DNA from 2 places in the Brachybacterium sp. AOP25-B2-12 genome. Region 1 is predicted to be linked to the other one. Evidence: predicted binding sites of a transcription regulator. Region 1 holds the regulator's gene; the other holds the start of a gene.
What was found. Region 1 encodes HrcA, which represses chaperone genes, less so after heat shock. Its sites were predicted from a motif close to TTNGCACTCGNNNNNNNCGAGTGCNAA; they were not measured.
Positions count from the first base shown of each region.

Region 2: a site for HrcA is predicted at 2,260-2,286, ahead of groES (co-chaperone GroES). Genes of this name have one in related genera too.

Region 1 covers NZ_JBQSXW010000001.1:147,430-157,390, reverse strand. The annotation lists gene lepA (translation elongation factor 4) at 1-1,181, shown strand, start outside; gene hemW (radical SAM family heme chaperone HemW) at 1,246-2,406, shown strand; gene ACT3TZ_RS00760 (DUF4870 domain-containing protein) at 2,528-3,535, opposite strand; gene ACT3TZ_RS00755 (DUF3097 domain-containing protein) at 3,695-4,570, opposite strand; gene hrcA (heat-inducible transcriptional repressor HrcA) at 4,731-5,741, shown strand; gene dnaJ (molecular chaperone DnaJ) at 5,821-6,960, shown strand; gene ACT3TZ_RS00740 (16S rRNA (uracil(1498)-N(3))-methyltransferase) at 6,975-7,772, shown strand; gene ACT3TZ_RS00735 (NADPH-dependent FMN reductase) at 7,792-8,334, opposite strand; gene ACT3TZ_RS00730 (HIT domain-containing protein) at 8,428-8,811, shown strand; gene ACT3TZ_RS00725 (PhoH family protein) at 8,808-9,857, shown strand; gene ybeY (rRNA maturation RNase YbeY) at 9,854-9,961, shown strand, end outside.
Region 2 covers NZ_JBQSXW010000009.1:9,442-20,331, reverse strand. The annotation lists gene ACT3TZ_RS08245 (hypothetical protein) at 1-291, shown strand, start outside; gene ACT3TZ_RS08240 (GAP family protein) at 291-1,025, shown strand; gene ACT3TZ_RS08235 (metallophosphoesterase family protein) at 1,235-2,095, shown strand; gene groES (co-chaperone GroES) at 2,465-2,761, shown strand; gene groL (chaperonin GroEL) at 2,776-4,359, shown strand; gene ACT3TZ_RS08220 (hypothetical protein) at 4,526-5,215, shown strand; gene ACT3TZ_RS08215 (pseudouridine synthase) at 5,212-6,183, shown strand; gene ACT3TZ_RS08210 (hypothetical protein) at 6,180-7,103, shown strand; gene ACT3TZ_RS08205 (threonine/serine ThrE exporter family protein) at 7,198-8,493, shown strand; gene guaB (IMP dehydrogenase) at 8,596-10,095, shown strand; gene ACT3TZ_RS08195 (hypothetical protein) at 10,271-10,890, shown strand, end outside.

The DNA.
Region 1 (9,961 bases):
TCGACGGGTCGCTGAGGCCCCGCGAGCGCATCGCCATGATGTCCACCGGTGCCCAGCACGACCTCCTCGAGATCGGCGTCATCTCTCCCGAGCCGATCCCCACCCAGGGACTCGGCGTGGGAGAGGTCGGCTACCTCATCACGGGCGTCAAGGATGTGCGCCAGTCCAAGGTCGGCGACACGGTCACCCTGGCCCGCAGGGGCGCCACGCAGGCCCTGGAGGGGTACTCCGACCCCAAGCCCATGGTGTTCTCGGGGCTGTTCCCGATCGACGGCTCGGACTACCCCGTCCTGCGCGACGCACTCGACAAGCTCAAGCTCAACGACGCGGCGCTCGCCTACGAGCCCGAGACCTCCACCGCCCTGGGCTTCGGGTTCCGCGTCGGGTTCCTGGGCCTGCTCCACCTCGAGATCATCCGCGAGCGGCTCGAGCGCGAGTTCGACCTGGATCTCATCGCGACCGCCCCCAGCGTCGTCTACCACGTGACGATGGAGGACGGCACCGAGGTGGAGGTCCTGAACCCCTCGGACTTCCCCGAGGGCAAGGTGCGGGAGATCCGCGAGCCCGTCACCCGGGCCACGATCCTCGCGCCGAGCGAGCACATCGGCGCGATCATGGAGCTGTGCCAGACCAAGCGCGGTGCGCTGCTGGGCATGGACTACCTGTCCGAGGACCGTGTCGAGCTGCGCTACACGCTGCCGCTGGCCGAGATCGTCTTCGACTTCTTCGACCAGCTGAAGTCCCGCACCAAGGGCTACGCCTCGCTCGACTACGACATCGACGGGGAGACCCCGGCGGACCTCGTCAAGGTCGACATGCTGCTCCAGGGGGAGCCTGTCGACGCCTTCAGCGCCGTCGTCCACCGCGACCGCGCCTACGGCTACGGCGTCGAGATGGCGGGCAAGCTCAAGAACCTCATCCCGCGCCAGCAGTTCGAGGTGCCGATCCAGGCCGCGATCGGCTCACGGATCATCGCCCGCGAGAACATCCGGGCGATCCGCAAGGACGTGCTGTCCAAGTGCTACGGCGGCGACATCTCCCGCAAGCGCAAGCTGCTGGAGAAGCAGAAGGAGGGCAAGAAGCGCATGAAGAACATCGGCAGCGTCGAGGTGCCGCAGGAGGCCTTCATCGCCGCGCTGTCCTCGGACGATGCTCCCGCCGCCAAGGACAAGAAGTCGTGAGCGGCAACGTCCGCCACAACGGCGACCGCGGCGCACCGGGCGCGGTCGCGACCCGGATCGGGGCATGACCACGACCTCCGCCTCGCTGTCCGCGTACATCCACGTCCCGTTCTGCGCCGTGCGCTGCGGGTACTGCGACTTCAACACGTACACCGCGACCGAGCTCGGCGGCGGCGGCTCCCAGCGCGAGTACCCCGACGCCGCAATGGCCGAGATGGACCTGTGCCGGGACGACGACCGCGCCGCCGGCTACGTGTACGACCGGGTGGACACGGTGTTCTTCGGCGGCGGCACCCCCACCCTGCTGCCCGCCGAGGACCTCGTGCGGATGCTCGCCCACCTCGACGCGCTCGTGCCGCTGGCGCCGGACGCCGAGGTCACCACGGAGGCCAATCCCGATTCGGTCACCGCCGCCTCCCTGCGGCGCCTCGCCGAGGGCGGGATCACCCGGGTGTCCTTCGGGATGCAGTCCGCGGTGCCCTCGGTGCTGCGGACCCTGGACCGCACGCACGATCCCGAGCGCGTCCCCCAGGCCGTCGCCTGGGCCAAGGACGCCGGGCTCCAGGTGAGCCTGGACCTCATCTACGGCACGCCGGGGGAGACCCTCGAGGACGTCGGCACCTCGGTGCGCGCGGCGCTGGCGTGCGACGTGGACCATGTCTCCGCATACTCGCTCATCATCGAGGGCAACACCGCGATGGCCCGGCACCTGCGGCGCGGTGAGATCGAGGCGCCCGATCCCGACGACATGGCCGACAAGTACGAGCTCGTCGACGACCTCCTCAGCGGCGCGGGGCTCACCTGGTACGAGGTGTCCAACTGGGCGCGGGACGAGGCCTCCCGCTGCCGCCACAACCTCGCCTACTGGCGCGGGCGCGACTGGTGGGGGATCGGCCCCGGGGCGCACCGTCACCGCGATGGCCTGCGCTCCTGGAACGTCAAGCACCCCAGCCGCTACGCGACGATGGTGGGCGCCGGGACCCTCCCGGTCCAGGAGAGCGAGCAGCTCAGCGACGCCGACCGCGCCCTCGAACGGATCATGCTGGGTCTGCGGATCGCCGAGGGCCTGCCCCTCGAGGTGATCCCTGGCCAGGCCCGCGACCAGGTGCAGGTCCACGTCGACCGCGGCCATCTGGTGCCGGCGGCGGCCGAGGAGGGGCGGCTGGTGCTGACCCGGTCGGGCCGGCTGCTGGCCGATGCGGTGATCCGCGACCTCACGCCCTGAGGCCACGAGGCCCTGCCCGGAGCGTGCAGGGCCTCGTGCCCCGGACGCACGGATGCCCCGCGGCCTCGGACGAGGCGGCGGGGCATCCGGCGCTGGTGATCGGACGGTGCCGATCGGTCCGTCACTTCACGAGGCGGATGTTCACGGGGTAGTTCCACCAGGAGAGCTCGTTGGCCTTGACCGCGCCGATGATCGCGAAGATCAGGTGCAGCACGACGGGGACGGCCAGCAGCACGTAGAGCACGGACCCGATGCCGAAGGTGACGACGGCGATGATCGTGATGACGATGGACAGCGCGATCTCGGCGATGAGGACGGCGATCGCGGCGTTGAGCGCCTCGGCGGCGTTGTACCGGACGTACCGGTCGCGGTCCTTGTAGATCACGAACACGATGAGCGGGCCGACCCAGCCGAGGAAGCCCGCGCCGAGCACGTACCCCGCCACCGTCGACAGCTGGGCCAGGATCGACCAGAGCTTGACATCCGAGGGGCTGACGGGCTGGCCGGTGAGCGGTCCCTCGTAGATGCCCTTGAACCCCGCCGGCGGGGTGGACGGCGCGCCGGCCCCGGGGGCGCCCCCGGGCTGGGGCCCGTAGCCGCCCTGCGGGCCCGCATAGGGACCCTGGGGGCCATGGCCCTGCGCTCCCGGTGCGGCGCCGGACTGCGGCGGCACGGCGTAGGGATCGCTCTTGGGCGCGCCGTGGCCGCCCGCATGGGGCGCGCCGTACCCCTGGGGGGCGGCGCCGCCGGTGCCGGGCACGGCGTACGGATCGGCCGGCTCCTGCGGCGCCGCCGAGGCGGGGCTGCCGTAGGGCGCGGCGGAACCGGCGCTCGGAACCGGCGCCGCCGAGGCCGGGCTGCCGTACGGAGCAGCGGAACCGGCACCCGAGGACGGTGTTGCCGGTGCCGACGGTGCCGGGCTGCCGTACGGCGATGCCGGGGCGGAGCCGTCGTACGGCGCGGCAGGCTGGGCGGGCGCGCTCCACGGCGCCGCGTCGGAGGTCGGGGCCGCGGGGGCAGGGCCGGGGGCACCCTGCTGCGGCGGAGCCTGGTACGGAGGCTGGGCAGAACCGCCGTCGCCCGCGGGACGAGGCTCGTACGGGTTGGCGGGGCCGGTGTTCTCGGTCATGGGTGGCGCTCCTGGTCGGGCTCGGCGAGGGGGCTGCGCGGCCCCGGGGTCGGGGCAGGCGCTGTCGGGCACCAGAGTATCGAGCGGACGAGGCCACGTCGCGGGGGATGTCCCCCGTGGACGCCGGGGTCGGCAGGGACCGTGCCCGCCCGGGGGCGGTCAGCTCTCCTGGGTCACCCAGTCGATGAGCTCCTCGATGCGTCCCGAGAGGGTCGGCTCGACGTCGGCGTAACTGCGGACCGTCGACAGGATCCGCTGCCATCCCTGGGCGATGTCGACCTGATCGGCGTGCGGCCAGCCCAGCGCCTGCAGGCTGCCCACCTTGATGTCGGTGCCACGAGGGACGTGCGGCCACGCGTTCAGGCCCACTCGGGCGGGACGCACCGCCTGCCAGACGTCGACGTAGGGATGACCCAGCACGATCACGTTCCCGCGCGCTCCCGGCAGGCGCATGACCTGCTCGGCGAGCCGGGTCTCCTTGGATCCTGCGACGAGGTGGTCCACGAGCACGCCCAGGCGCCGTCCCGGCCCGGGGGAGAAGTCCCGCACGCGCTCGGGCAGGTTGTCGGCGCCGTCGAGCATCTCGACCACGACGCCCTCGATCCGCAGGTCGTGACCCCAGACCTTCTGCACCAGCTCGGCGTCGTGCTTGCCCTCGACCCAGATCCGTGAGGCCCGGGCGGTGCGGGCGTCTGCGCCCTCGACGTACACCGAGCCGCTCGCGCTGCGCAGCGGTCGTGCATCCGCGGGGCGCGCCTGCGGCGGGGTGAGGGTCACGGGCCTGCCGTCGACGAGGAATCCGGGCCCCAGGGGGAACGAGCGGGTGCGTCCGCGGGCGTCCTCGAGCTCGACCAGGAGCTGGCCGGCGATCTTCTCGACACGGGTGATGGCCCCGGTCCATCCGGTCGTCGCGTCCTCGACCACGAGGTCCCGGCGGACGGGCACGGGCGTCGAGGTCGGACGCCGCCGGGGGTGGTCCGCGCCACCTCCGGAGAGCACGTCACGGCCGTAGCGATCGGGGAAGGAGCTGGACACGGCCACGACCGTACACCGGGAGCGAACACACACCGGGGCGCCGTGCCGACGCTTGTAGACTTGGCACTCGCCCGACCCGGGTGCCAGCGATCCCGGGCCCCCGCGGGACCGTGATGCGGACGAGCACCGGGTCCCCGCGGGCGCGAGACGGAACGAGGAGGTGGGCACGACGGACGAGCGCAAGCTGCAGATCCTGGACGCGATCGTCCAGGACTACGTCGCGACCCGTGAGCCCGTCGGATCGAAGTCGCTCCTCGAGCGGCACGACCTGGGGGTCTCGGCGGCCACCGTCCGCAGCGACATGTCGGTGCTCGAGGACGAGGGGCTGATCGTCCAGCCGCACACCTCCGCCGGACGTGTCCCCACCGACAAGGGCTACCGCGCCTTCGTCGACCACATCGCCCGGATCAAGCCGCTCTCCTCCCCCGAACGCCGCGCGATCGAGTCCTTCCTGGCCGACGCCGGGGACCTCGACGAGCTGCTGGGCCGCACGGTCCGCCTGCTCGCCCAGGTGACGCACCAGGTCGCGATGGTGCAGTATCCGCTGCGCCGTCAGGCCCGCGTGCGGCACATCGAGCTCGTGCGGCTCGGCGAGACCATGCTGCTGCTGGTGCTCATCACCGAGTCCGGCCGGGTCGACCAGCGGACGATCTCGCTCGCCGCCCCGCGGGACGTCGAGTTCTACGAGGCTCTGCGGGGGGACCTGCTGCGGGCGACGATCGGCGGACAGGTCACCGAGCTCGACGAGGCCCTCGCCGGGGTCGTCGCCACCCGGCCCGTCGAGGACCAGCTCGCGGCCGGGGAGGTCGCCTCCGCGCTCGGTGCGATGTTCGACGAGCGTCGCGAGGAGAGGATCGTGCTGGCCGGTGCCGGCAACCTCGCCCGCTCCGCCGCGGACTTCTCCCGGGAGGTCGAGCTGCTGCTCGACGTGCTCGAGGAGCAGCTCGTGCTGCTGCGCCTGCTGGGGGACATGAATCCCGAGCCGGGCGCCGTCGAGGTGCGGATCGGCGGGGAGATCCGTGACGCGGCGCTGGGCCAGGCGGCGCTCGTGGGAGCCGGCTACGGCTCCGGGGCGCACCTGGCGATCCTCGGCCCCCGACGCATGGACTACGTCGCCGGCATCTCCAACGTCCACGCCCTCGCTCGCTACATCTCCCGATACCTGCAGTGATCGCGCCGCCGGCCCCTCGCCGCAGGGGCCGGCCCGCCCTGCACCCCCGACTCGACCTCGACGACAGGAACACCGCCTCGTGAACGACGACTACTACGACCTGCTCGGCGTCTCCCGTGACGCCTCCTCCGAGGACATCAAGCGCGCCTACCGCAAGAAGGCCCGCAGCCTCCACCCGGACGTCAACCCCGACCCCTCGGCGCAGGAGCAGTACAAGAAGGTCTCCCAGGCCTACGAGACCCTCGCCAACCCCGACAAGCGCCGCACCTATGACATGGGCGGCGGCCCCGGGGGCGCGGGCGGCTTCGGCGGCGCCGGCGGCTTCGACTTCTCCGACATCTTCGACATGTTCGCCGGGGGCGCCGCCGGCATGCGCGGCCGCTCGCAGGGCCCGGTCCCGCGCCAGCGTCGCGGCGGGGACATCCTGCGCCGCACCACCCTGGGCCTGAAGGACGTGGTCTTCGGCACCGAGCAGGACGTCACCTTCCGCACCGCCGTGCTGTGCTCGGTCTGCGAGGGCTCGTGCTGCGCCCCGGGCACCTCCCCGACGCGCTGCACCGTCTGCGGCGGCACCGGGCACGTCCAGCGCGTCGCCCAGTCGCTGCTGGGCCAGATGGTCACGGTGGCCCCGTGCTCGGCCTGCCAGGGCCACGGCGACATCATCGAGAGCCCGTGCGTCGAGTGCTCGGGGCACGGACGCGTCCAGCAGGAGCGCACCACCACGGTGAAGATCCCCTCCGGCGTCGAGGACGGCACCCGCATCAAGCTGCGCGGCGCCGGCGAGGTCGGCGAGGCCGGCGGTCCCTCCGGTGACCTCTACGTCGAGCTCACCGTGAGCGCCGACGACCTGTTCGAGCGCGACGGCGACGACCTCGTCACCCGCGTGCGCGTGCCGATGACCTCGGCCGCACTGGGCACCAAGGTGCCCATCGAGACCTTCGACGGCGCCCGCGAGGTGGACGTCCGCGCCGGCAGCCAGCCCGGTGACGTCCTCACGCTCAAGGGTCTGGGCATCACGCCCCTGCGGTCCGAGCGCCGCGGCGACATCAAGGTCGAGGTCGAGGTGGTCGTGCCCAAGAGCCTCAGCGCGGAGCAGCGCAGGATCCTCGAGCAGTTCACCGACGTGCGCGGCGACGAGCCGCCGCAGCAGCCCGGCCGCAAGGCCGATCAGCGCGGGGGCGTGTTCGGCCGTCTGCGCGATCGCCTGCGCGACCGCTGATCGGGGCCGGCACCGTGCCCGCCACCCGCCCGGCCTTCCTGCTCCTGGACCGCGATCTCGACGGCTCGGGGGCCGGGGACGCGCTCACCCTCGCGGGCGACGAGGGCCGTCACGCCGCCAAGGTCGCCCGGATCGGGGTGGGTGAGGAGATCCTGCTGACCGACGCGGGGGGTCGCCAGGCCCCGGCCGTCGTCGTGGCCGCCCGCAAGGAGCAGCTCGACCTCGAGCTGCTCGGTGCACCCACCGCGGCGGTCGTGCGGATCCCGTGCCTGGCACTGGTCCAGGCGCTGGCCACCGGGGGCCGCGACGAGCAGGCCGTCGAGAGCGCGACCGAGCTCGGCGTCGACCGCATCACCCCCTGGATCGCCGGGCGCTCGGTGTCGGTGTGGCGGGGGGACAAGCTCGCCAAGGGGCGCGCCAAATGGGAGTCGACCGTGCGCACCGCGGTCAAGCAGTGCCGTCGCGCCGGGATCCCCGCGGTCGATGCCGCGGTCCCGACCCAGGAGCTCGTGGACGACGTCGCGGCCCGCACGGCGGCGGGCGGGATCGTCCTTGTCCTGCACGAGCAGGAGAGCAGCCCGCTGCTGGACCTCGCCGCCGAGCTGCGCGGTGCCGCGGAGCACGGGGTCCCCGAGATCGCCGTCGTGGTGGGACCCGAGGGCGGGATCTCCGAGGAGGAGCTCGCGGCCCTGCGCCGCGCCGGAGCCCGCAGCGTGCTGCTGGGCCCGGAGGTCCTGCGGTCCTCGACCGCGGGCCCGGCGGCACTGGCCGTGCTCAGCGCCCTCCTCGGTCGCTGGGGCCGCGACGGCTGAGCCGCCCGGCCCGCGCGGCTCAGCCCTGCCGGGCGGCCACGGCGACGGACTCGAGGGACCGCAGCAGCGCCCCGAGGGCCCCGGTCTGCTCGGGGCGCACGGTGAGGTCGCCGGAGACGTCGAGGTCCTGTCGGAAGGCGAGGCCCACGGAGCCGCGCACGTCGGCACCGACGAAACGCAGCAGGCGCTCGGCCTCGGCGATCGCGCCGGAGCCCGCGCCCCAGCCGTAGCCGACCACGGCCACCGGCAGCTCGGCCCACTCGCGGTGGAGGTAGTCCACGGCGGTCTTCAGCGAGCCGGGGATCGAGCCGTTGTACTCGGGGGTCACGATCACCAGGGCGTCGAGCGCGGAGACGCGGTCGGACCACGTCAGGGTGTGGTCGTGCGCGTAGGGCTCGCCCTGCTTGGGGCTGAAGGCCTCGTCGAAGTTGGGCAGCGACACGGCGCCGAGATCGATGAGGTCGAGATCCCACGCGGGATCGACGTGCTCGGTCACCCACTGGGCGACGTGCGAGCCGACACGGTTGGGGCGGGCGGAGGCGATGAGGATTCCGAGTTTCACTTCCCGCCGAACGCGGCGGCGCCGCCGATGCTTCCCCCGTGTGAACCGGTGTGGCCCGCCTCACGCATGCCGGAGGATCGTAGAATCGACGCCATGACCCAGGATGCGAGCGCCCCCGCGGCTCCTGCCGCCGACCCCGACTGCGTGTTCTGCGGCATCGTCGCGGGCACCGTCCCCGCCGACCTCGTGCATGCCGACGACACCGTCGTCGCCTTCCGCGATCTCGCCCCCAAGGCGCCGGTGCACGTCCTCGTGGTCCCGCGCGAGCACCGTCGCGACGTCCGCGAGCTGGCCGCCGTGCCCGAGACCCTCGCCCACCTCGTCGACGTGGCGGGGCAGATCGCCGCCGACCTCGCCGACGGCGACTTCCGCCTCGTCTTCAACACCGGCGAGAACGCCGGCCAGACCGTCCTGCACGTCCACGCCCACGTCCTCGCGGGCATCGCACAGACCGAGTCCGACACAGGAGAGCTGTGACCGCATCCGTCACCCCCGGCCCCACGCCGTCCGTCATCGAACGGCGACTGGCCATCCCCGACCACCTGAGCCCCTTCCAGGTGCTCGGCGAGAACGACCAGGCCCTCGCGGCGCTCGAGGACGTCGTCCCGGACACGGACGTCACGGTCCGCGGGCACGAGGTCACCCTGCGCGGCACCGAGGAGGCCGTCCGGCGCGCGGAGCACATCGTCCGCACGATCATCGGGATCGCCGCCTCCGGCCAGGCCGTCACCGCCGAGGCGGTGCAGCGGGCCGCCGATCTCCAGGGCGATGAGCGCCGCACCGACCAGCGCCTCGAGCAGGTGCTGTCCCAGGCGGTGCTGTCCGCGCGCGGCCGCACCATCCGGCCCAAGACCCTGGGCCAGAAGCAGTACGTCGACGCGATCGAGCAGAACACCGTCACCTTCGGGATCGGCCCCGCCGGCACCGGAAAGACGTACCTCGCGGTGGCCGTGGGCGTCCACATGCTGCTGACCAAGCAGGTCAACCGGATCATCCTGACGCGTCCCGCCGTCGAGGCGGGGGAACGGCTGGGCTTCCTGCCCGGCTCGCTCAACGAGAAGATCGACCCCTATCTGCGACCGCTCTACGACGCCCTGCACGACATGCTGGACCCCGAGTCGATCCCGCGCCTGATGGCCGCCGGGACGATCGAGGTGGCGCCGCTGGCGTACATGCGCGGCCGCACCCTCAACGACGCCTTCATCATCCTCGACGAGGCCCAGAACACCACGCCCGAGCAGATGAAGATGTTCCTGACCCGCCTCGGCTTCAACTCGACGATGGTCGTCACCGGCGACGTCACCCAGGTGGACCTTCCCGGGGACCAGCGCTCGGGGCTGCGCGTGGTCGAGCAGGTCCTCGGCGGGGTCGACGACATCGCCTTCTGCCGCCTCACGTCGCGCGATGTGGTGCGCCACCGCCTGGTGGCCTCGATCGTCGAGGCCTACGGACGCTGGGAGGTGGGCTCCGGCAACCGCGAGCAGCGCCGCCACGGCTCGCGACGGACGGGGGAGGGCCGATGACCATCGAGGTCAACAACGAGACCACCGTCAAGGTCGACGAGCGCGAGTTCGTCGAGCTGGCGCGCTACGTCTTCGCGGCGATGCACCTCAGCGCCGCCACCGAG
Region 2 (10,890 bases), on a different contig from region 1:
GTGGCCGCCCTCGTCGTCTGCGAGACGCTCCTGCGGCCCACGCTGCGCGGGCCGAGTCCGACCCGGTTCCGACTCCCGCTGCGCACAGATGACCCGATCGTCTCGGCGGCGGGCCTGCGCACCGCCCTGGCCACGCGCGTGCTCCCGTCCGGGTCCCTGAGGGCCGTCGGCCCCTCTCTCGCCGCGTTCGCCCGTGCCGACGCCCTCGCCGTGATCCCCGAGGAGACCACCGAGGTCCGTGACGGCGATCTCCTGGACGTCTCGCTCCTGCCCGCCCGGGGGGTCCTGTGATGTCCCAGCTCCTGCCGCTCCTCGCCGCCTCCGCGTCCCTGCTGGGACTGGGCCTGGTCATGGGGACCAGCCCGACGCTCTACGCCATCGTGATCCGTCTGCTCACCACGTCGCCGCGCGCGTTCCCGGCGGTGCGCTGGGTGCTGCTGGGCGTGGCGCTGGGCACGACGGTGCTGCTGCTCCTGTTCCGCGTGGTGGATCCCCGCACGCTGACCGCAGCGCTGCGCAGCGACACCGAGAAGCTGCTCGTGAGCTCGGGGATCGACCTCCTCGCGGGTCTCGTGTTCCTCGCCTTCGGGATCCGGGCGCTGCTGCGGCTGCGCCGGCCGCGGCGCGAGCATCGTCCCAGTGCCCCGGCAGGGGTCGAGCACGAGCAGCGACCGTGGCGCCTGGTGCTGCTGGGCGGGGCCAACGCCATGATCGGCGTCAGCGGCATGGCCACCATGTACGTCACGGGCCGTGTCATCACGGGAGCCAGCCACGATTTCGCGATCCAGACCCTGCTGTACGCGGTGTTCCTCGTGATGGTCCTGGGCCCGTACGTCGCCCTGACCCTCGCCTGGGAGCGGTTCCCGGCCTTCGCGCACCTCATCACCCGCATGCTCGACCGGATCTCGACGGCGGACACCCGCCCGCTGCTGGCCGCAGGCCTGCTCGTGGCCGCCGTCGCGTTCCTCGCGCTGGGGCTGTGGGGGCACGGACACCTCCCGGCGCTCCTTGAACGGGTCCTCTGAGGCGGACCGCCCGGAGCCCGGTCGCACCGGCGTCGGTGGTCCGGCCGTGGAGGGTGCGCCACCCCGCCCCGGCCCGTCGACGCCGCGGTGCGTCACCCCGTCCCCGCCATCGGTGCCCCCATCGGCCCGCCCGTCGACGCGCAGTGCCCACGTCCTGCCCGTCACCGGACGGTCACCCCGACGCCACCTGGGCGGCCTACCGTGGCCCGATGCGCATCCTCCAGCTCACCGACACCCATCTCTACGGCGATCCCGCCGCCCGCCACTACGGCCGCATCGACAGCCACGCCGCCCTGGTCTCGGTGCTCGACCGCCTCGCCGGGCTCGAGGACGTGGACCTCGTCCTGCACACCGGTGACGCCTCGGAGGATGGCACGGCGGAGAGCTACCGCCGGCTGCACGCGCTCCTGGACCCCTTCGCGGCCGCGCTCGGCGCGCCCCTCCTCGTGACGATGGGCAACCACGACGTCTCCGCGGAGTACCGCGCGCTGGTCGGTCCCGGCGACCACGGCGGCGACGCGCAGGACCGCACGCGCATGCTCGCCTCGGGGCTGCAGGTGATCGTGCTGGACTCCAGCGTCCCGGGAGCCGGCTACGGGCACCTCGATCCCGAGCAGCTGACCTGGCTCGCCGCCCAGCTGGCCCGGCCGGCCCCCGGCGGCACGGTGCTCGCGATCCACCACCCGCCGCTCGTGGCCGCGACCCGCCTGCTGCGGGGCCTGGACCTGGACGGCCTCGACGAGCTGGCCGACGTGCTCGACGGATCGGACGTGCGGGCCGTCCTGTCGGGGCACTACCACCACGAGATGACCGGCGAGATCGCCGGGATCCCCGTGCACGTGGCCCCCGGCACCACCAACGTCGTGGACCCGCTGGCCGCGGGAGGCCAGGAGAGCGCGCTGCCTCTGTCGGGCGCGAGCATGCTGGAGCTGCCCGAGGGCGGGGGAGCGCCGATCGTGACCACCTCGGTGTGGCCCAACGCGGGGGACGTGCTGGGGGAGCCGGCCACCCCCGTCTACGCCTTCGGCGCCGCCCAGGTGGAGGCGATCGTCGCCGACGCCGGACGCTGATCCGGCCCATCCGGCCCATCCGGCGCTCCGGACGCCCCCGACCCGAGCTCCTGAGGCCCTCGTCCCGAACTCCGGAGGCCGCTCGCGCGGCGGCCGGGGACCCGGGGGGCTGCGGCGCATCCGCGAGTGCCCTGCGCCCTGGGCGAACACCCCCGTGACGCTGGTTGGCACTCACCTTGCACGAGTGCCAGGACGGTCCTAGAGTGAGCCGTGTTGGCAGTCACCCGGCCCGAGTGCCAGGTGCCCGCCGCGCGGGTCCCGTCCGGGCCGGCACCGCGACGACGGTCCAGACATCCGGGTCCCGCAATCCGAGAACTCCCTGGTCTCGCAGCATCGCGCGAGTCCACCCAACACGAAGGAGTGAGCCGCATGTCGGTCTCCATCAAGCCCCTCGAGGATCGCGTCGTCGTCCAGCCGACCGAGGCCGAAGAGGTCACCGCCTCCGGTCTGGTCATCCCCGACTCCGCCAAGGAGAAGCCCCAGGAGGGCACCGTCGTCGCCGTCGGCGAGGGCCGCTTCGACGACAAGGGCCAGCGCGTCCCGGTCGACGTCAAGGTCGGCGACAAGGTCGTCTACTCCAAGTACGGCGGCACCGAGCTGACCTACGCCGGCCAGGACTACCTGATCCTCGGCTCGCGCGACATCCTCGCGATCGTCGAGAAGTGAGGGTCTGAGCACCTATGCCTAAAGAGATCATCTACGACGAGGACGCCCGTCGCGCCCTCGAGCGCGGTGTCGACAAGCTCGCCAACACCGTCAAGGTGACGCTGGGCCCCAAGGGCCGCAACGTCGTGCTCGACAAGAAGTGGGGCGCCCCCACGATCACCAACGACGGCGTCACCATCGCCCGCGAGATCGAGCTCGAGGACCCCTTCGAGAACCTCGGCGCCCAGCTCGCCAAGGAGGTCGCCACCAAGACGAACGACGTCGCCGGTGACGGCACCACCACCGCCACCGTCCTGGCCCAGGCGCTCGTGCACGAGGGACGTCGCAACGTCACCTCGGGCGCCGCTCCCGCCGGCGTCAAGCGGGGCATCGAGGCCGCGGTCGAGGCCGTGTCCGACAAGCTCGCCGAGATCGCCATCGCGATCGACTCCAAGGAGCAGATCGCGGACGTCGCGGCCGTCTCCAGCCAGGACCGCGAGATCGGCGAGCTGCTCGCCGAGGCATTCGACAAGGTCGGCAAGGACGGCGTCATCACGGTCGAGGACTCCTCGACCGCAGAGACGGCGCTCGAGTTCACCGAGGGCATGCAGTTCGACAAGGGCTTCATCTCCCCGTACTTCGTGACCGACGCGGATCGCCAGGAGGTCGTCCTCGAGGACGCCTCGATCCTGCTCAGCCAGGGCAAGGTCTCCTCCGTGCAGGACCTCCTGCCGCTGCTCGAGAAGGTCATCGAGACCAAGAAGCCGCTGCTGATCATCGCCGAGGACGTCGACGGCGAGGCCCTGTCCACGCTGGTCGTCAACAAGATCCGCGGCACCTTCCAGGGTGCGGCCATCAAGGCGCCCGCCTTCGGCGACCGCCGCAAGGCGATGCTCCAGGACATCGCGGTGCTCACCGGCGCCCAGGTCATCACCCCCGATCTCGGCCTCGAGCTGAAGACCGCGGGCCTGGACGTGCTGGGCACGGCCCACCGCGTGGTCATCACCAAGGACACCACCACGATCGTCGGCGGCGCCGGCGACCAGGAGAACGTGTCCGACCGGGTCGCGCAGATCCGAGCCGAGATCGCGAACTCCGATTCGGACTGGGACCGCGAGAAGCTCCAGGAGCGCCTCGCCAAGCTGTCCGGCGGCGTGTCCGTCATCAAGGTCGGCGCCCACACCGAGGTCGAGGCCAAGGAGAAGAAGATGCGCATCGAGGACGCGGTCTCCGCGACCCGCGCTGCCATCGAGGAGGGCATCGTGGCCGGTGGCGGAAGCGCCATCGTCCAGGCGGCCTCCGTCCTGTCCGACGACCTCGGCCGGACCGGTGACGAGGCCGTGGGCGTGCGCGCCGTGGCCAAGGCCGTCGCCGAGCCGCTGCGGTGGATCGCCGAGAACGCGGGCTACGAGGGCTACGTCGTCGTCGAGAAGGTCCGTGAGGAGAAGACCGGTCACGGTCTGAACGCCGCGACCGGCGAGTACGTCGACCTGGTCGCCGCCGGGATCATCGACCCCGTGAAGGTGACGCGCAGCGCCCTGCGCAACGCGTCCTCGATCGCGGCCCTGGTCCTGACGACCGAGACCCTCGTGGTCGAGAAGAAGGAGGACGAGGACTGACCTCCCGTCCCTCCGCCTGATCGCGACGCCCCGGCCGCCCCGTGCGACCGGGGCGTCGTGCCGTCCTCGTGCACGCCGGATCGCCCGGCGTGCCGCGCCACGGTGGACGGTCCCTCGGACGTCCGGCCCCCCGCCTAGGATGAAGCCGACGCACAGGAGGCAGACCGTGACCGCAGAGGCGACCGGGTGGAGCGAGGGCACGCGCGTGCCCTCCCTGGTGTTCGGCCCCGTGCGCTCGGCGGTCATCGCCACCCTCGCGGCCGTCCTCGTCTTCGGCGTGGTCCTCGAGGCCCTCGTCGTCACGAGCTTCATCGGCCAGAAGCTGTGGCGCAGCGCCGCGCTGTTCCGCGAGCTCGTCTTCACCACCCCGCTCGTGCTGTGGGTGCTGGTCGTCGGCACCGTCGTCGCCCTGGCCCTGCGGGTCATCACGGCCTGGCTCCAGGTCGATCAGCACGGCGTCGGGATCCGGGGCCTGTTCCGCCGTGACGTGCACATCCCCTGGGAGCGGATCGCTCGCGTCGTCGCCGTGCGCGACGTCGCCCGCGGCAAGGCAGAGGCCATCGACCCCGGGGGAGAGACCTACGACGGCCTCTACGTCGTCCGCTCGGACGGCGGCCGCTCCGTGGCCGTCACCGGGAGGGTGTTCGGGGGTCGCGCCCAGCGCGCCATGCTCGCCCGCGCCCACGAGGCCGGCGTGCCCGTCGAGGAGATCGACGAGATCACCCCCCGCGAGCTGCGCGCCCGCGTCCCCCGCGCCGTGCACCCCGTCGAGCTCCACCCGGGCCTGCTGCTCCTGCTCATCGCGCTCGTCTACATCGGGCACACGGTGCTGACCCTGGTCATCTGGGGGCTGTGATCGGACGGACGGCCCGCCGCACCGCCCGCCTGCGGGAGCGCGCGCCCCTGGACCGCGTCGGGGGACTGGCACCGGTGCGCCTGCTGGCCGACGCCGAGCTCCTGCACCGGACCGCGGGCGCGTGCGCCCAGGACGTGCTGCTGGCGCGCTTCCCGCCGTTGGCGGATCCCGCGGCGACGCCCTTGGCCCTGCGCTTCTCGCAGGGCGAGATCCTCCGGGCCGACGGCTCGGCATGGGGGCGCGAGGACCCGGTGGTCCCGGGCGACGAGCTGTGGTTCCACCGCGAGCGCCGGGACGAGGCCGTGCCCGAGGTCGAGCTGCCGATCCTGCTGCACGACGAGCACCTCCTGGCCGTCGACAAGCCCCACGACCTCGCGACCATGCCGCGCGGTCAGCACGTCCTGGCCAGCGCCCTCGTACGGCTGCGCGCCCTGACAGGCATCGAGGACCTGACGCCCCTGCACCGCCTCGACCGCCGCACGGCGGGCGTGCTGCTCCTGGGCATCGTCCCTGCCGAGCGCGGCGCCTACCAGGGCGTGTTCGCCCGCGCCGCCGCGCACAAGGAGTACCGCGCGCTCGTGGCCGATGCGCCCGAGGCGGTGGCGGGCCGGCGCCTGGAGGTGTCGGTGCGGCTCGAGCGGACCCCCGGGGACCTCCGCACCCGGGTCGTGCCCGGGACCGCGAACTCCCGCACCCTCGTCGAGCTCGGCGAGCCCCGTGAGGCCGGGGCCCGGGAGGTGCGGCTGTGGCCGCGCACCGGGCGCACCCACCAGCTGCGCGCCCATCTCGCCCACCTGGGCATGCCGATCCTGGGCGACGACCTGTACCCCGTGGTGCGCCCCGTGCAGGAGTGCGGGGGAACGCTGCGCCTGCTCGCCCGGTCCCTGCGTTTCACGGATCCCGTCACCGGCGCCGAGCGCAGCATCCTCAGCACGCGGGAGCTCGACCCCTGGGCGGTGGGCACGTGACCGGGACGTCGCCGGAGACCGACGCGGATCCTGCGGATGCCCGGGCGGCCGCCCCGGAACCGGGACCCGCCCCCCGTCGCACCCGGTCCGGGGCCGTCCGCATCGGCCCGTCGATCCTGGCGCGCTATCGACCCGGGGCGCTCATCGGCCTGCCGCTCGTGGCTCTCCTGCTGTGCCCGCTCGGGGCCGCCGGGCTGCAGCAGTGGCGGTGGGGAACGCTCGCCGAGCACGGGCCGACGGCGCTGACCGACCTCCTGGCACACGACCTCGTCGTGTTCCCCATCGCCGCCCTCCTGATCTGGGCCCTCCTGGCCCTGTGGGCATTCGTGCCCCTGGTCGCGACCACACCGCAGGTGGTGCTCGACGAACGGCGCGGGGTGCTCGTGCGCCGACGTGGCCTGCGGCCGCGCGAGGAACGGCCGCTCTCGAGCGTCGTCTGGGCCGTGGCGGAGGGCGAGCGCGACGCGATCGCGCTCATCGGCTTCGCGCGGCCGGGAACCGGGGGCGTCGACGATGTGTCCGATGCCGATGCGGGTACCGGTCCTGATGCCGGTGCGGTCGACCCTGTCGGACTCGAGAGCCCGGACGTCCACGGGGATCCGGGCGAACCCGTCGGATCTGCCGACGTCGAACGCTGGGTGGTGCCGTACATCGGCTGGGACGACCGCAGCTTCGAGGGCCTGCGCGTCCTGCAGACGGCGGCGGGCCTGCGTCCCTCGCCGCCCCGGCGGGAGCTGGTGCAGGAGGCGCGACGACAGCGCCAGGTGCGGGCCCGCCGCGAGATGGCCGAGCGCGTCGCGATGCCGTGGCGCCCGGAGTACGAGCACGATGCCGCGGCGTTCGGCCGCGATCACGACCATGCGCGCCGGGTGCTCGGCGGCAAGGAGCCCCAGGATCCACCACCCGCGGCCCGTCCGTGACACGGACATCGCTCGTGACGCGGACCTCGCTCGTGACGCGTACCCCGCCCGCGACGCGAGGCCCGGCCTCACCGGGAGGACTAGCCTCGTGGGCATGGACCGCGCCGAGCATCCCCGCCGCACCGAGACCAACCCGATCGGGGTCGTCGACTCGCTGACGGTCCGCGCCGAGGCGGCAGCGGCGGTCGGCTCGACCCTCCTGTCCAGCGGCATGGCCTCCTACCGGGTCAAGGCCGCCATGGCACGGACCGGGCGCGCCCTGGGCCTGACCTCGCTCGTCTCCATCGTCACCTACACCGACATCACGTCGACCGCCATGATGGACGGACGCTTCCGCACCCTGGTCACCCAGCCCGACCACGTGGGCGTCGACGTCGACAGGATGGCCCGCACCCAGCGCATGGTCGAGACCCTCCCCGCGGGCGTCGACGCCGCGGAGGTCCACGCACGGCTGGCCCGCATCACCACGCGCGGGCCGCTGTACGGGGACGTCGTCAACGCGCTCGCCGCGGGCATCGCGTGCGCGGCCTTCTGCTTCCTGAACCGCGGCGGCCCCGTCGAGATGGCCTGCGTGCTGGTCGCAGCGACGATCGGCCAGGCCCTGCGCCGGGTGATGCAGCGTCGGCACTGGAACCACCTGCTCATCACCCTGCTCGCCGGTGCCGTCACGAGCGCCGTCTACGTCGCCGCGATCCTCGTGCCCGCCTCGCTCGGCATCACGGGGGACGGGCACGCCGGCGGTCTCCTCGCGGCCGTGCTGTTCCTGGTCCCGGGATTCCCCCTGATCACCGGGCTGCTGGACATCGTCCGCTCGGACTTCAGTGCGGGGGTGGCACGCCTGGCGTACTCCGCCGCGGTGATCCTCACGGCCGCGGCGGCCGTGTGGACCGTCGGGCTTGTCGCGGGCCTGTCGCCGCAGACCGCCGAGGGGCTCACGCTGCCGCTCGGCGTCGAGCTGCCCCTGCGGGCCCTCGCGACCTTCGCCGGCGTCGTCGGGTTCGCCGTCATCTTCAACTCGCCGTGGGGGATCGCGTTCGCGGCCGCGACGATCTCCTGCCTCGCCAACAGCGGACGGTTCCTGCTGACCAGCGTCGATGTGCCCGATCAGCTCGCGACGCTCGCCGCGACCGTGCTCGTCGGGGTCCTCGCCTACGTCGTCGCCGTCTGGCGTCACGTCCCGCGCACCGGTGTCTCCGTGCCGGCCGTCGTCATCATGATCCCCGGCTACACGCTGTACACCGCCTTCACGCTCATGAACTCCGGCGACGTCGCGAGCGCGCTCGTCCTCACCCAGGACGCCGTCCAGGTGATCCTCGCGGCCGGGCTGGGCCTCGCCCTCGCCCACCTCGCCACGTCCCCGGCGTGGCGCCGGGTCTCCCACCCGCACTGAGCCCGCGTGATTCGGGCCACGGATGGTGTCTGCGCTGGTCACAGCCGTCTGCGTGGAGCACGGCACGTCCCGGGCCCGGCATCGGGCGGGTAGGGTCGGTGCATGACGACAGGGGATCCTTTCGGTTTCATCGGCCTCACCTACGACGACGTGCTGCTGCTGCCCGGGGAGACGGACGTGATCCCCTCCGAGGTGGACACGACCTCACGCCTCACCCGGGAGATCTCGCTGCGGATGCCGCTGGCGTCCGCCGCGATGGACACGGTCACCGAGTCCCGCATGGCGATCGCCATGGCCCGCCACGGCGGCATCGGGATCCTGCACCGCAACCTCTCCATCGAGGACCAGGCCCACCAGGTGGACCTCGTCAAGCGCACCCAGACGGGCCGCATCACCAACCCCGTGACCATCGGCCCCGACGCCACCCTCGAGGAGCTCGACGAGATCTGCGGGCAGTATCGCGTCTCCGGCCTCCCGGTGGTCGATCCTGCGGGCAAGCTCCTGGGCATCTGCACCAACCGCGACCTGCGCTTCACCCCCGTCGCCCAGTGGTCCACGACCCGCGTGCACGAGGTGATGACCCACGAGGTCTACACCGCCCCGGACGACGTCAGCGCCGAGGACGCCACCGCGCTGCTGCGCCGCAACAAGCGCGAGCGCCTCCCGCTGGTCGACGCCGGCGGCAAGCTCACCGGCCTCATCACCGTCAAGGACTTCGTGAAGTCCGAGCAGTTCCCCAACGCCTCCAAGGACCGCCAGGGCCGCCTCCTGGTCGGCGCGGGCGTCGGCTTCTTCGGGGACTCCCTGGACCGCGCAGGCGCCCTCCGGGACGCCGGGGCCGACGTGCTCGTCGTCGACACCGCCAACGGCCACGCGCGCCTGGCCACCGACATGATCCGCACCCTCAAGAACGACCCGGGGTTCCGGGACGTCCAGATCATCGGCGGCAACGTCGCCACCCGCGCCGGGGCCCAGGCCCTCGTCGACGCCGGTGCGGATGCCGTCAAGGTGGGCGTCGGTCCCGGTTCGATCTGCACCACGCGCGTCGTCGCGGGCGTCGGCGTCCCCCAGATCACCGCGATCCACGAGGCCTCCAAGGCCTGCGGTCCGGCGGGCGTGCCGCTGATCGGCGACGGCGGCCTGCAGTACTCCGGCGACATCGCCAAGGCGCTCGTCGCCGGGGCGGACACGGTCATGATCGGCTCGCTCTTCGCGGGCTGCGAGGAGGCACCCGGGGACCTCGTGTTCGTCGCCGGCAAGCAGTACAAGGCGTACCGCGGGATGGGCTCGCTCGGGGCGATGGCCTCCCGGGGCAAGAAGTCGTTCTCCAAGGACCGCTACTTCCAGGCCGACGTCGAATCCGACGACAAGATCGTGCCCGAGGGCATCGAGGGCAAGGTCCTGTACCGGGGGCCGCTGGCCAACGTCGCCCATCAGCTCGTCGGCGGGCTGCACCAGTCGATGTTCTACGTCGGCGCGCATACCGTCTCCGAGCTCAAGGAGCGCGGCCAGTTCGTGCGGATCACCCCCGCAGGCCTCAAGGAGTCCCACCCCCACGACGTCCACGCGGTCGCCGAGGCGCCCAACTACTCCGCGCGCTGAGCCGGGTCCGTCTCCCCTCGGGTGCTCCGTCGTCCGTGGCGGACGTCGCCGCCGGTGCGTGGCCGATGCTCTGCCGAGTCACGTCGACCCCTTATCATCGGCGCAGGTCGTCGCACGGGCGTGAGGAGCAGCCTCCGCCTCCGGAACGTGGCGCCAGGGAACAGGGGAACCGGGGATGAGCACGCAGGGCGGCGGGTACGGCGGGCAGGGCGGGTACGGGGGCTACGGCTCGGAGCCGCAGGGGCAGGGCGGATACGGAGGCTACGGCTCCGATCCGCAGGGGCACGGCGGGGCCTCGGGACCGTCGGGCACGTACCCCGGCGCGCCGCAGGGCCAGGGCGCCGTCCCCGAGCCGCCGCAGTGGCAGGGCGACAGCGGCTCGGCGGCCTCGTGGCAGCAGAGCGGAGGCGGGATCCCGCCCAAGAAGAAGAGCCCCCTGCCGTGGATCCTCGGCGGTTGCGGCTGTCTGCTGGTCCTCGCCCTGGCGATCGTGCTGGTCGTCGTGCTCGTGGTCCTTCCCGGCGGCGGGGGTGACCGTGCGGAGGAGGATCCCACCTCGACCTCCTCGGCGCCTGCCACGTCCGGCGCACCGACCTCGGACGCTCCCACGTCCGACGCCCCGACCACGGACGCACCCACGTCGGATGCGCCGACGACGGCCGCCGGGGCCGTTCCCGCGACGCCCAAGGAGGTCGCGGGATACACCAATGCGGACACCACGACTGAGGCCTTCTGGATCTACATGACCCCCGACGCCTCGGACACGATCGGCGTGCTCTTCTGGGATGGCATCAG